DNA from 2 places in the Marinobacter sp. NFXS11 genome. Region 2 is predicted to be linked to the other one. Evidence: predicted binding sites of a transcription regulator. Region 2 holds the regulator's gene; the other holds the start of a gene.

Region 1 (4,773 bases), on a different contig from region 2:
ACGGACGGCAAGCTTTGGGCGTTTGCCTTCGGCCAGGCGTTCTATTCTCTGGCGATTGGCCAGGGTTACCTGGTGACCTATGGCAGCTTTATTCCCCGGCAGACCCACGTGCCCCGGGCCTGTCTGATTGTTGCAGGTACCGAGACCAGTGTGGCGCTGCTGGCGGGCTGGATGATCTTTCCGTTTGTGTTCAGCCTGGGTATGGAGCCGACGGAGGGCAGTCAGTTGGCGTTTGTGACCATGCCGCGGGTGTTTGAGGATATGGCTGGTGGCTATTGGGTCGGTACGCTGTTTTTCAGCCTGTTTTTTATGGCGGCATTCAGCTCCAGCCTGGCCGGGCTGAAGGTGATGATTGCCGCAGTGGCAGAGGAGTTCCGCCTCAGCAATGGCAAGGCCGTCAGTCTTGTCACCCTGATCATGCTGGTGCTGGGCACGGCGTCGGCGCTGAGTTTCACACCGCTGGAATGGAACATCGCCGGTGAGCCGGTGCTGGATGTGATCGACCGGGTGGCCGGGGGTAATGTGATCATCTTCTCCGGGGTGTTGGGCGCCGCTTTGTTCTGCTGGTTTATTCCGCCCGAGAAGATCCGGACAGTGCTGGGTACCCAGAGCCGTTGGTGGGAGTGGCGGATCTACCTGATTGGCCGCTATCTGCCGCTGGTGATGCTGTTCTGGATTGTGGTGACCTACGCCCTGAACCAGGTGGGCATTACTCCGGCCTGACCTGGAAATCTCTCGGTTCGATCTTCAGCTTTTTCAGGCGCGAGGTCAGCGTGGTTGGTTTGACGCCAAGCATGGCGGCCGCGCCGTCGTCACCAAAGACCCGGCCACTGCTCATGGTAAGGGCCCGGGTGAGGTTCTGTTTCTCCAGCTCCCGCAGCTCCTGTTCCGTCATCAAGTCACCGCTGTAATGTCTCGCCGGGGCCACTTCTGCCGGGGTGGTTCGGGCTGCGGATTCCGGACCTGGCAGGTCCAGATCCAGCCGACCGTCTGAGGTGATTACCTGGCGCTCGATCACGTTCTCCAGCTCCCGCACGTTGCCGGGCCAGTGGTAGGCTTTCAGGGTTTCAACGTCACGCTCTTTCAGGGCCAACTGCGGGCGGTTGAACTTCTGGCAGGCCCGGTTCAGAAATTCCTGGGCGAGGATGGGAATATCCTCCAGGCGCCGGCGCAATGGCACCGACTCGATGGGGAACACGTTCAGGCGGAAATAGAGATCTTCCCGGAAAGTTTTCTCCTGGACTTCCGATTTCAGGTCCCGGTTGGTGGCGGCAATCACACGAACATCCACCGCCCGGGTGTTGTTTTCGCCCACACGCTCGAATTGCTGATCCTGGAGTACCCGGAGCAGCTTGCCCTGAAGTTCCAGCGGGATTTCACCGACTTCGTCCAGGAAGAGCGTGCCGCCATCGGCGAGTTCGAATCGGCCCACCCGGTCGCTGACGGCACCGGTGAACGCGCCTTTGATATGGCCGAAGAACTCACTCTCGAACAGATCCTTGGGGATGGCCGCACAGTTCACCCGAATCAGGGGGCGGTCTCTGCGGCTGCTGGACTGATGGATGGCACGGGCGATCAGCTCCTTGCCTGTGCCGGATTCACCGGTGATCAGCACGTTGGCATCCGTGGGCGCCACCATACCGATGCGCCGCACGATCGCTTTGATTGCCTCGCTCTGGCCAAAGATTTCGTGGAAATGATACTCGGCACTGAGCTCCTCCTGTAGATAGGCATTCTCCATTTCCAGCCGGTGTTTGAGGGTTTCCACCTCTTCTAGCGCTTTCTGCAGCTCTTTCTGGGCTTCCTGGCGCGCAGAGATATCCCGGAACACCACCACCGCGCCCACCGGATGACCGTTGTCCAGAATCGGTGTGCTGGTGTATTCCACCGGGAAGCCGCTGCCGTCCTTGCGCCAGAACCAGTCTTCGCCCACGCGTTTCACGCTGGCATCCCGGAACGCGGAGTAGATTGGGCAGTCCTTGAGGGGATACAGGCTGCCATCGGCATGGGAGTGGTGCACCACGCGGTGCAGAACCCGCCCCATAAGCTCGTCAATTCGCCATCCCAGCATCCGCTCGGCTGCAGGGTTTGCGAAGGTGCCTCGCCCCTCGGCATCCACCCCGTAGATGCCTTCGCCGACGGCATGGAGGATCAGCTGGTTTTCCCGCTCCATGTCCTTGAACAGCTCTTCCACCCGCCGCCATTCAAGCAGGCCGCCCCGATGGTAGTGGTTGGCGTCGTGGCGTTCCCGCAGGGTGCGGAGCTGGCGACGATCCCTCAGTAACAGCAGCACATTCTGTGTTTCCGCCTCGCCGACCCGGGATGAGGAGATTTCCAGTTCCACGGTGTGGCCGTCCCGATGCTGGAGAAAGAAGTCGCGGCTCCAACCGTGACTGCGAAACAGGGTTTCCTCGGTGAAGGCAATCAGTTGGGGACGCTGGTCGGTGAACAGGTGGGTGCATGGCGTTCCGACGAGAGATTGCCGATCGGTGCCGATCATCCGGCCCATGGCACTGTTGGCAGACAGAATCAGATCCCTGCCTGCATCTACCAGCAGCGCAGCCTCTGGCAGGTGGTCGATCCAGTTTCCGGTAACGTCCTGGGCATTGATGGCTTCGGTATTCATGGCGATGTCCTGGGGTCAGTCCGGGAAGACAAAACAAACCCTGTGCCAACTACGAAAAATCGCAGTAAAGACTACGAGAAATCGTGAATCACGAAAGTTCGTAGTCGTTCTGTTTGCAGGCATTTGGATATTATTTAAATAAAAACAGTCAGTTAAAAAAATAACCGGACTTGGCACAAACCCTGCGATACCTATCTCAGAACGCGGAGCCGACCCGACCATTTTCAGCCTCGGGCCCGAGCCGCACCTTTGTTGCACCGTGAGAGTGCAGAAATAACCCAAAACTTAGGTCCCAAACCCAGGAGAGTGCGCCATGACCACGAAAAGCCTTGGAAACCCGTTTGACGGTGACAAGTCCCTGATTCATGCCAAGACCTGCGGCTGCCCCGAGTGCAAACCCGGCGACAGCACCCCGTCGATTTCCCTCGATCTCAAGTCCTCTGCCGGCCAGCAGGCAGTTGCTGACGAGCATCTGGATTCAGAAGCGATGATGGATCGCGCCATCGAAGGCGCGGTGGTCCGCTCGGTGTTTGGTCACAACGAACACAGCCGGCGCGCCTTCATGAAAATGATGGGCGCGGGCACTGCAGCGGCGGTTCTGGGTAGCGTGTTCCCGATGGAGAAGGCCAAGGCCGCGGTAAAGGAATCCCTGGGCAAGCTTGAGAAGACCAAGCTGAACGTTGGTTTTGTGCCGATCACCTGCGCCACGCCCATCATCATGGCCCACCCGATGGGCTTTTATGAGCGTTATGGCCTGGATGTGACCGTTACCAAGACCGCAGGTTGGGCGGTGGCCCGGGACAAGTCCCTGGCTGGCGAATACGACGCCTCGCATATGCTTACTCCCATGCCCCTGGCGATGACCATGGGCGCGGGCTCCACACCGGAGCCGTTCATCATGCCGGCCGTTGAAAACATCAATGGCCAGGCCATCGTGCTGCACGTCGACCACAAGGACAAGCGCGACCCGAAACAGTGGAAAGGCTTCAAGTTTGGCGTGCCGTTCGAGTACTCCATGCACAACTTCCTGTTGCGTTACTACCTGGCCGAGAACGGTATCGACCCGGACAAAGATGTGCAGATCCGTGTGGTCCCGCCACCCGAGATGGTTGCCAACCTCCGCGCCGGTAACCTGGATGGCTACCTGTCACCGGATCCGTTCAACCAGCGTGCCGTTTGGGAGAAGGTGGGCTTCATCCACATGCTGACCAAGGACATCTGGGAAGGCCACCCGTGCTGCGCCTTTGCCTGCAGCAAGCAGTTCGCGACCCAGAACCCGAACACCTACGGCGCCCTGTTGCGCGCCATCATCGACGCGACGCAGTACTCCAACAATCCGGATAACCGTAAGGAAATCTCCGAAGCCATCGCACCCAAGAACTACCTGAACCAGCCGGTACCGGTGATTCAGCAGGTGCTGACCGGCTACTACGCCGATGGCCTTGGCGAGGTAAAAGACGTGCCGGACCGCATCGACTTCGACCCGTTCCCGTGGCACTCCATGGGCGTGTGGATCCTCACCCAGATGAAGCGCTGGGGTTATATCGAGGGTGATGTGGACTACAAAGGCATTGCCGAGCAGGTCTACCTGGCGAGCGAGACCGGCAAGATCATGGAAGAACTGGGTTACACCGCTCCGGACAAGACTTACAAGACCCACACCATCATGGGCAAGACGTTCGATTCTGATCGTGCCGAAGAATACGCACGCAGCTTCGACATCGGGAGGGTGTAACCATGGCTTCCCTGAACGTCCGGGCAGCACTGCTGTCGGTGTCGTTCCTGATTCTGGCCCTGGGGCTCTGGGAAATGGCAACCCAGCCCCCGGAGGCCCAGACAGGACTGACCGAATACGAAATGCTGATGGGTGGGGTAGAGCAGGAATCCCGGGTGCCGCCGCCCTCGGCGGTGATCAAGCTGGCCTGGGCGGAGTTGTCCGATCCGTTCTATGACGCCGGCGCCAACGACAAGGGTATCGGCATCCAGCTGGCCTATTCAGTGTACCGGGTACTGACCGGCTACCTGGCGGCCATGGCCATTGCACTGCCCGTCGGGTTCCTGATCGGCATGTCGCCGCTGATGTACAAGGCCCTGAACCCGTACATCCAGGTGTTGCGGCCGATCTCGCCGCTGGCCTGGATGCCACT
Region 2 (4,773 bases):
AATGGCTGGCCCGGTGGCGGCTTTCGACCTTGATTCCGACATCCCCATCAAGGTTACCGCCGACAACGCCCGCCTGGACGATGGCCAGGGCATTGCTACTTACACCGGCGATGTGGAGCTTGAACAGGGCAAAACCCGCCTGAACGCGGAGCGTGTGGTCCTGTACCGCACAGAGAACGGCCTGAGCCGGATCGAGGCCTCCGGAACCCCCGCAAGATACAGGCAGCCGGCGCGCGAGGGTGAAGGTGAAACCGATGCCCGCGCCCTGAACATTACCTGGTCTGCTACCGACAGTCAGCTGACCTTTGAACGGGAAGCGGTGATTGAGCAGAATGGCAACCTGTTCCGCGGCGACGTGATTCACTATGATACCGCTGGACGTGTTGTGACCGCAGAGGGCGGCGCCGACACGGGCGATGGCAGTGGCCGGGTAGAAATGGTGATCCAGCCGCGCAGCGCCGACAGACGCACTGACAAACAGGAAACCGATGGCAGTTCTGAGAGCCAGTAACCTGGCAAAGAGTTACAAACAGAAAAAAGTGGTTATCGACGTCTCCCTGGAAATTCGAAGCGGAGAAATTGTCGGACTGCTAGGCCCCAACGGCGCCGGGAAAACCACCTGTTTCTACATGATCGTTGGGCTGGTACCCGCCGATCACGGGCGGATAACCATCGACAGCCGGGATATTACGCCGCTGCCGATGCACGGTCGGGCCCGTCAGGGCATCGGCTATCTGCCACAGGAAGCCTCGGTTTTCCGCAAACTGTCTGTGCGTGACAATATCATGGCGATCCTTGAGACGCGGCAGGGCCTGAGCAAGGCAGACCGGCAGAAAAAGCTCGAGGCGCTGCTGGAGGAGTTCCACATCACCCATATCCGGGACAGCGTTGGTATGGCCCTGTCCGGTGGTGAGCGGCGACGGGTGGAAATTGCCCGGGCCCTGGCCATGGAGCCGGCTTTCATCCTGCTGGATGAGCCCTTCGCCGGCGTTGACCCTATATCCGTCAGCGACATCAAGCACATCATCCGGCACCTGCGGGACAAGGGGATTGGCGTGCTGATCACCGACCATAACGTGCGCGAGACTCTCGATATCTGCGAGAACGCGTACATTGTGTCGGGCGGGCACATTATCGCCTCCGGCAATGCCGATGCGATCCTGGCCAATCAACAGGTCAAGGAAGTTTACCTCGGGGACGAATTCAGGCTTTGACAGTGAATGGCTCATTGTTTTGATGATCTGTAGCAAGTAAACTCGGCAAAGAACTTGCTAGGGTAACGAAAAACCGCGGCAAGTAACCGGCATATAAAGATTTTTTCAAGACCTATGACACAAAGCGCTGATGAGTGACGGATCCTGAACCATGGTTATGAAAGCCTCCTTACAGTTAAAGCTGGGTCAGAGCCTGACCATGACACCCCAGCTGCAACAGGCGATCCGGCTTCTCCAGCTCTCTACCCTCGACCTCCAACAGGAAATCCAGCAGGCACTGGAATCCAACCCCATGCTGGAGACATCCGAGGACGACGATCAGACCGACACGGCTACCGAGAGTGACGAGCGCGAGGCCAACGCAGCTGAGTCTGCCGCGGAGACCACACCGGAACCTTCCAGCGACTGGGACGAATCCGAAAACGGCCCCGACTGGTCGTCTGAAAACGATATTCCGGATAACATCCCGGACGACCTGCCGGTCGACACAGCCTGGGACGACATTTACCAGTCCGCTCCCGCCCCGGCAGCCCGCAATGACGACGAAAACGACCACGATTTCGAGACCCGAAACTCGCCCACCGAGACGCTTCAGGATCACCTGGAATGGCAGCTCAACCTGACTCCGCTGAGTGAGCGGGACCAAGCCATTGCCCACGCGTTGATGGATGCGGTGGATGAACGCGGCTATCTGACGAGCGCTCTGGAAGATATCCATGCCGGGATGCTGGATGAAAACGACGAGGACCCCCTTGAGCTGGACGAAGTAGAAGCGGTTCTTCACCGACTGCAGCATTTTGACCCTCCTGGCGTGTTCGCCCGGGATCTGCAGGAATGCCTGCTGATCCAGCTCAATCAGTTGCCACCGGAGACCCCCTGGCTGGCCCAGGCACGGCTGGTGATTACCCATTACATCAACCTGCTGGGCAACCGTGACTACGCCCAGTTGTTGCGCCGCAGCCGCCTGAAAGAAGATCAGCTCCGGGAAGTCCTGGCGCTGATCACCGGCCTGAATCCGAGGCCGGGCGACGTTATTGACCGCGCCGAACCCGACTACGTCATTCCGGACGTCATCGTTCGCAAGCACAATGGTCGCTGGCGCGTTGAGCTGAATCCGGAAATTGCTCCGCGCATCCGGGTGAATGCCAGCTATGCTTCACTTATAAGGCGTGCGGACAGCAGTGCAGACAACACTTACCTGCGCGATCAGTTGCAGGAGGCCAAGTGGTTTATCAAGAGCCTGCAAAGCCGCAATGAGACCCTGCTGAAAGTGGCGACCCGCATTGTCGAGCACCAGCAGGGATTCCTGGATCACGGCGAAGAAGCGATGAAGCCGCTGATCCTTTCCGACATCGCCCAGGCGGTAGAAATGCATGAGTCGACGATTTCACGCGTTACGACCCAGAAATACATGCATACCCCGCGGGGCATATTCGAACTGAAGTATTTCTTCTCCAGCCATGTCAGCACTGACGAGGGCGGGGAATGCTCTTCCACGGCCATCCGCGCGATGATCAAGAAGCTGATTGCCGCCGAAACACCCAAAAAGCCATTGAGCGACAGTAAAATTGCAGCCATGCTAGGGGAACAGGGTATCAAGGTTGCGCGACGCACCGTTGCCAAGTACCGGGAGGCCATGCACATTCCGCCGTCCAACGAACGCAAGCGGCTGGTCTGAATACTCCAGGACGGGACGCAACAACGTATTCGCCGGCGCACAATGCGCCAGCACCCAGACCGGCTCCCGGGAGCCGGCATGATGACAACAGGAGACGCCTATGCAACTCAATATTTCAGGCCATCACGTAGAACTGACTCCCGCACTGAAGGATTACGTTTCAGAGAAATTCGAGAAGCTCGAGCGTCACTTTGACCACATCAGTAACTGCCAGGTCACCCTGGAAGTGGAAAAGGTGCGCCAGATTGCGGAAGCCACATTGCACGTGGTAGGTGGTGAGATTCACGCAAAGGCAGAAAACGAGGATATGTACGCGGCCATTGATGCCCTTATCGACAAGCTGGACCGTCAGATCCTCAAGCACAAGGAAAAGAATGTAGAACGGATGCACGGAAACGGCTCTCGCTAACGGGCTGTTTTCATGCACTTCATCTAATCGAGCTGCGACATGAGTAACGTGTCGCGGCCTTTTTTTTAACGGAAATGCAGTCGATCCATGAGCGACACATCCCTGACCATAGACAACATTCTTGCTCCGGAGCTCACCCTCTGCAGGGTAGCTGCGTCCAGTAAGAAACGGGCCCTGGAGTTTATTGCCGAGCAGATAAACTATCAGGACAATACGCTCAGCGAGACCCAGCTTTTCAACAACCTGATTTCCCGTGAGCGCCTAGGCAGCACCGGCATTGGCCAGGGAATTGCCATTCCCCACTGCCGCCTGGAAGGACTGGATCACGTGGTGGGTGTGCTGATGACGCTTGAAGAAAGCGTGGAGTTCGATGCTATCGACAATCAGCCAGTCGATCTGATCTTTGCCCTGATTGTTCCAAAAGAGGCAACCAGCGAGCACCTTGAGCTGCTGAGCCAACTGGCCGAGAAGTTCAACGAGCGGTCATTCTGTGATCGCCTCCGGCAATGCGAGGACGCCAGCACGCTGTACCAGCGCATGACCGCCTCAGGCGGCTGATATTCACTGCAGTGGAGGTAAGGTGGTCATGAAGCTGATTATCGTCAGTGGCAGGTCCGGTTCGGGCAAGAGTACGGCACTTCATGTGCTTGAGGACCTCGGGTTCTATTGCATCGACAATCTTCCTATCGGCCTGCTCTTTCCCCTCACCCGGGAAGCGGCCAGCCAGACACAACCAGGCCGGCTGGGCAAGATGGCCGTCAGTATCGATGCGCGGAACCTTTCCGGCGAGCTGGCAAATTTCGAGGAGATATACCGGCGCCTCCAGGAAACCGGAGTTACCGTTGAAATCATCTTCCTGGACGCCGACGAGCAGTCGCTTCTTCAGCGTTTTCACGCCACCCGCAGAAAGCATCCGTTGAGTGACGACAGGACCTCTCTCCGGGAAGCCATTACCAGCGAAAAGAAACTGCTGGAACCCCTCTCCAAGCTTTCCGACCTGTATGTAAATACCACCGGCATGTCCATGTATGAACTGCGGGACATGGTCAAGCAGCGCGTGGTCGGTCGAAAAGATCAGGAACTGGCTCTCCTGTTTCAGTCATTCGGCTTCAAACACGGCGTACCGCTGGATTCCGACTACGTTTTTGATGTTCGCTGTCTTCCTAACCCCTACTGGGATACCAGCCTCCGCAAGTACGTCGGTACCGACCAGCCGGTTATCGAGTTTCTGGAAAAAGAACCGGCGAGCCGGAAGATGATCGAGGACCTGAAATCATTTCTGGATACCTGGCTGCCCTCTTTCGCAGACAGCAACCGCAGCTACATGACGATTTCCATTGGTTGTACCGGCGGCCAGCACCGGTCTGTGTATGTGTGCGAGCAGTTGGGCGATTACTTCCGGCAACGCTACAGCAACGTGCAGGTGCGGCACACCGAACTGCCACACCTGCAGACTCGGGAAGAGATCTGAT

What was found. Region 2 encodes sigma-54, which starts transcription at its own class of promoters, with help from an activator protein. Its sites were predicted from a motif close to ANTGGCATNNANNTTGCTNT; they were not measured.
Region 1: the regulator sigma-54 is predicted to act here: its motif matches at 2,657-2,676, upstream of J3362_RS16585 (sigma 54-interacting transcriptional regulator).

The regions. Positions count from the first base shown of each region.
Region 1 covers NZ_JAGDDV010000003.1:202,666-207,438, reverse strand. Annotated here, with positions in the region: gene J3362_RS16590 (sodium-dependent transporter) at 1-723, shown strand, start outside; gene J3362_RS16585 (sigma 54-interacting transcriptional regulator) at 710-2,626, opposite strand; gene J3362_RS16580 (ABC transporter substrate-binding protein) at 2,940-4,361, shown strand; gene ntrB (nitrate ABC transporter permease) at 4,364-4,773, shown strand, end outside.
Region 2 covers NZ_JAGDDV010000001.1:658,931-663,703, reverse strand. Annotated here, with positions in the region: gene lptA (lipopolysaccharide transport periplasmic protein LptA) at 1-511, shown strand, start outside; gene lptB (LPS export ABC transporter ATP-binding protein) at 489-1,214, shown strand; gene J3362_RS03170 (RNA polymerase factor sigma-54) at 1,372-2,892, shown strand; gene hpf (ribosome hibernation promoting factor) at 2,993-3,301, shown strand; gene ptsN (PTS IIA-like nitrogen regulatory protein PtsN) at 3,389-3,859, shown strand; gene rapZ (RNase adapter RapZ) at 3,888-4,772, shown strand.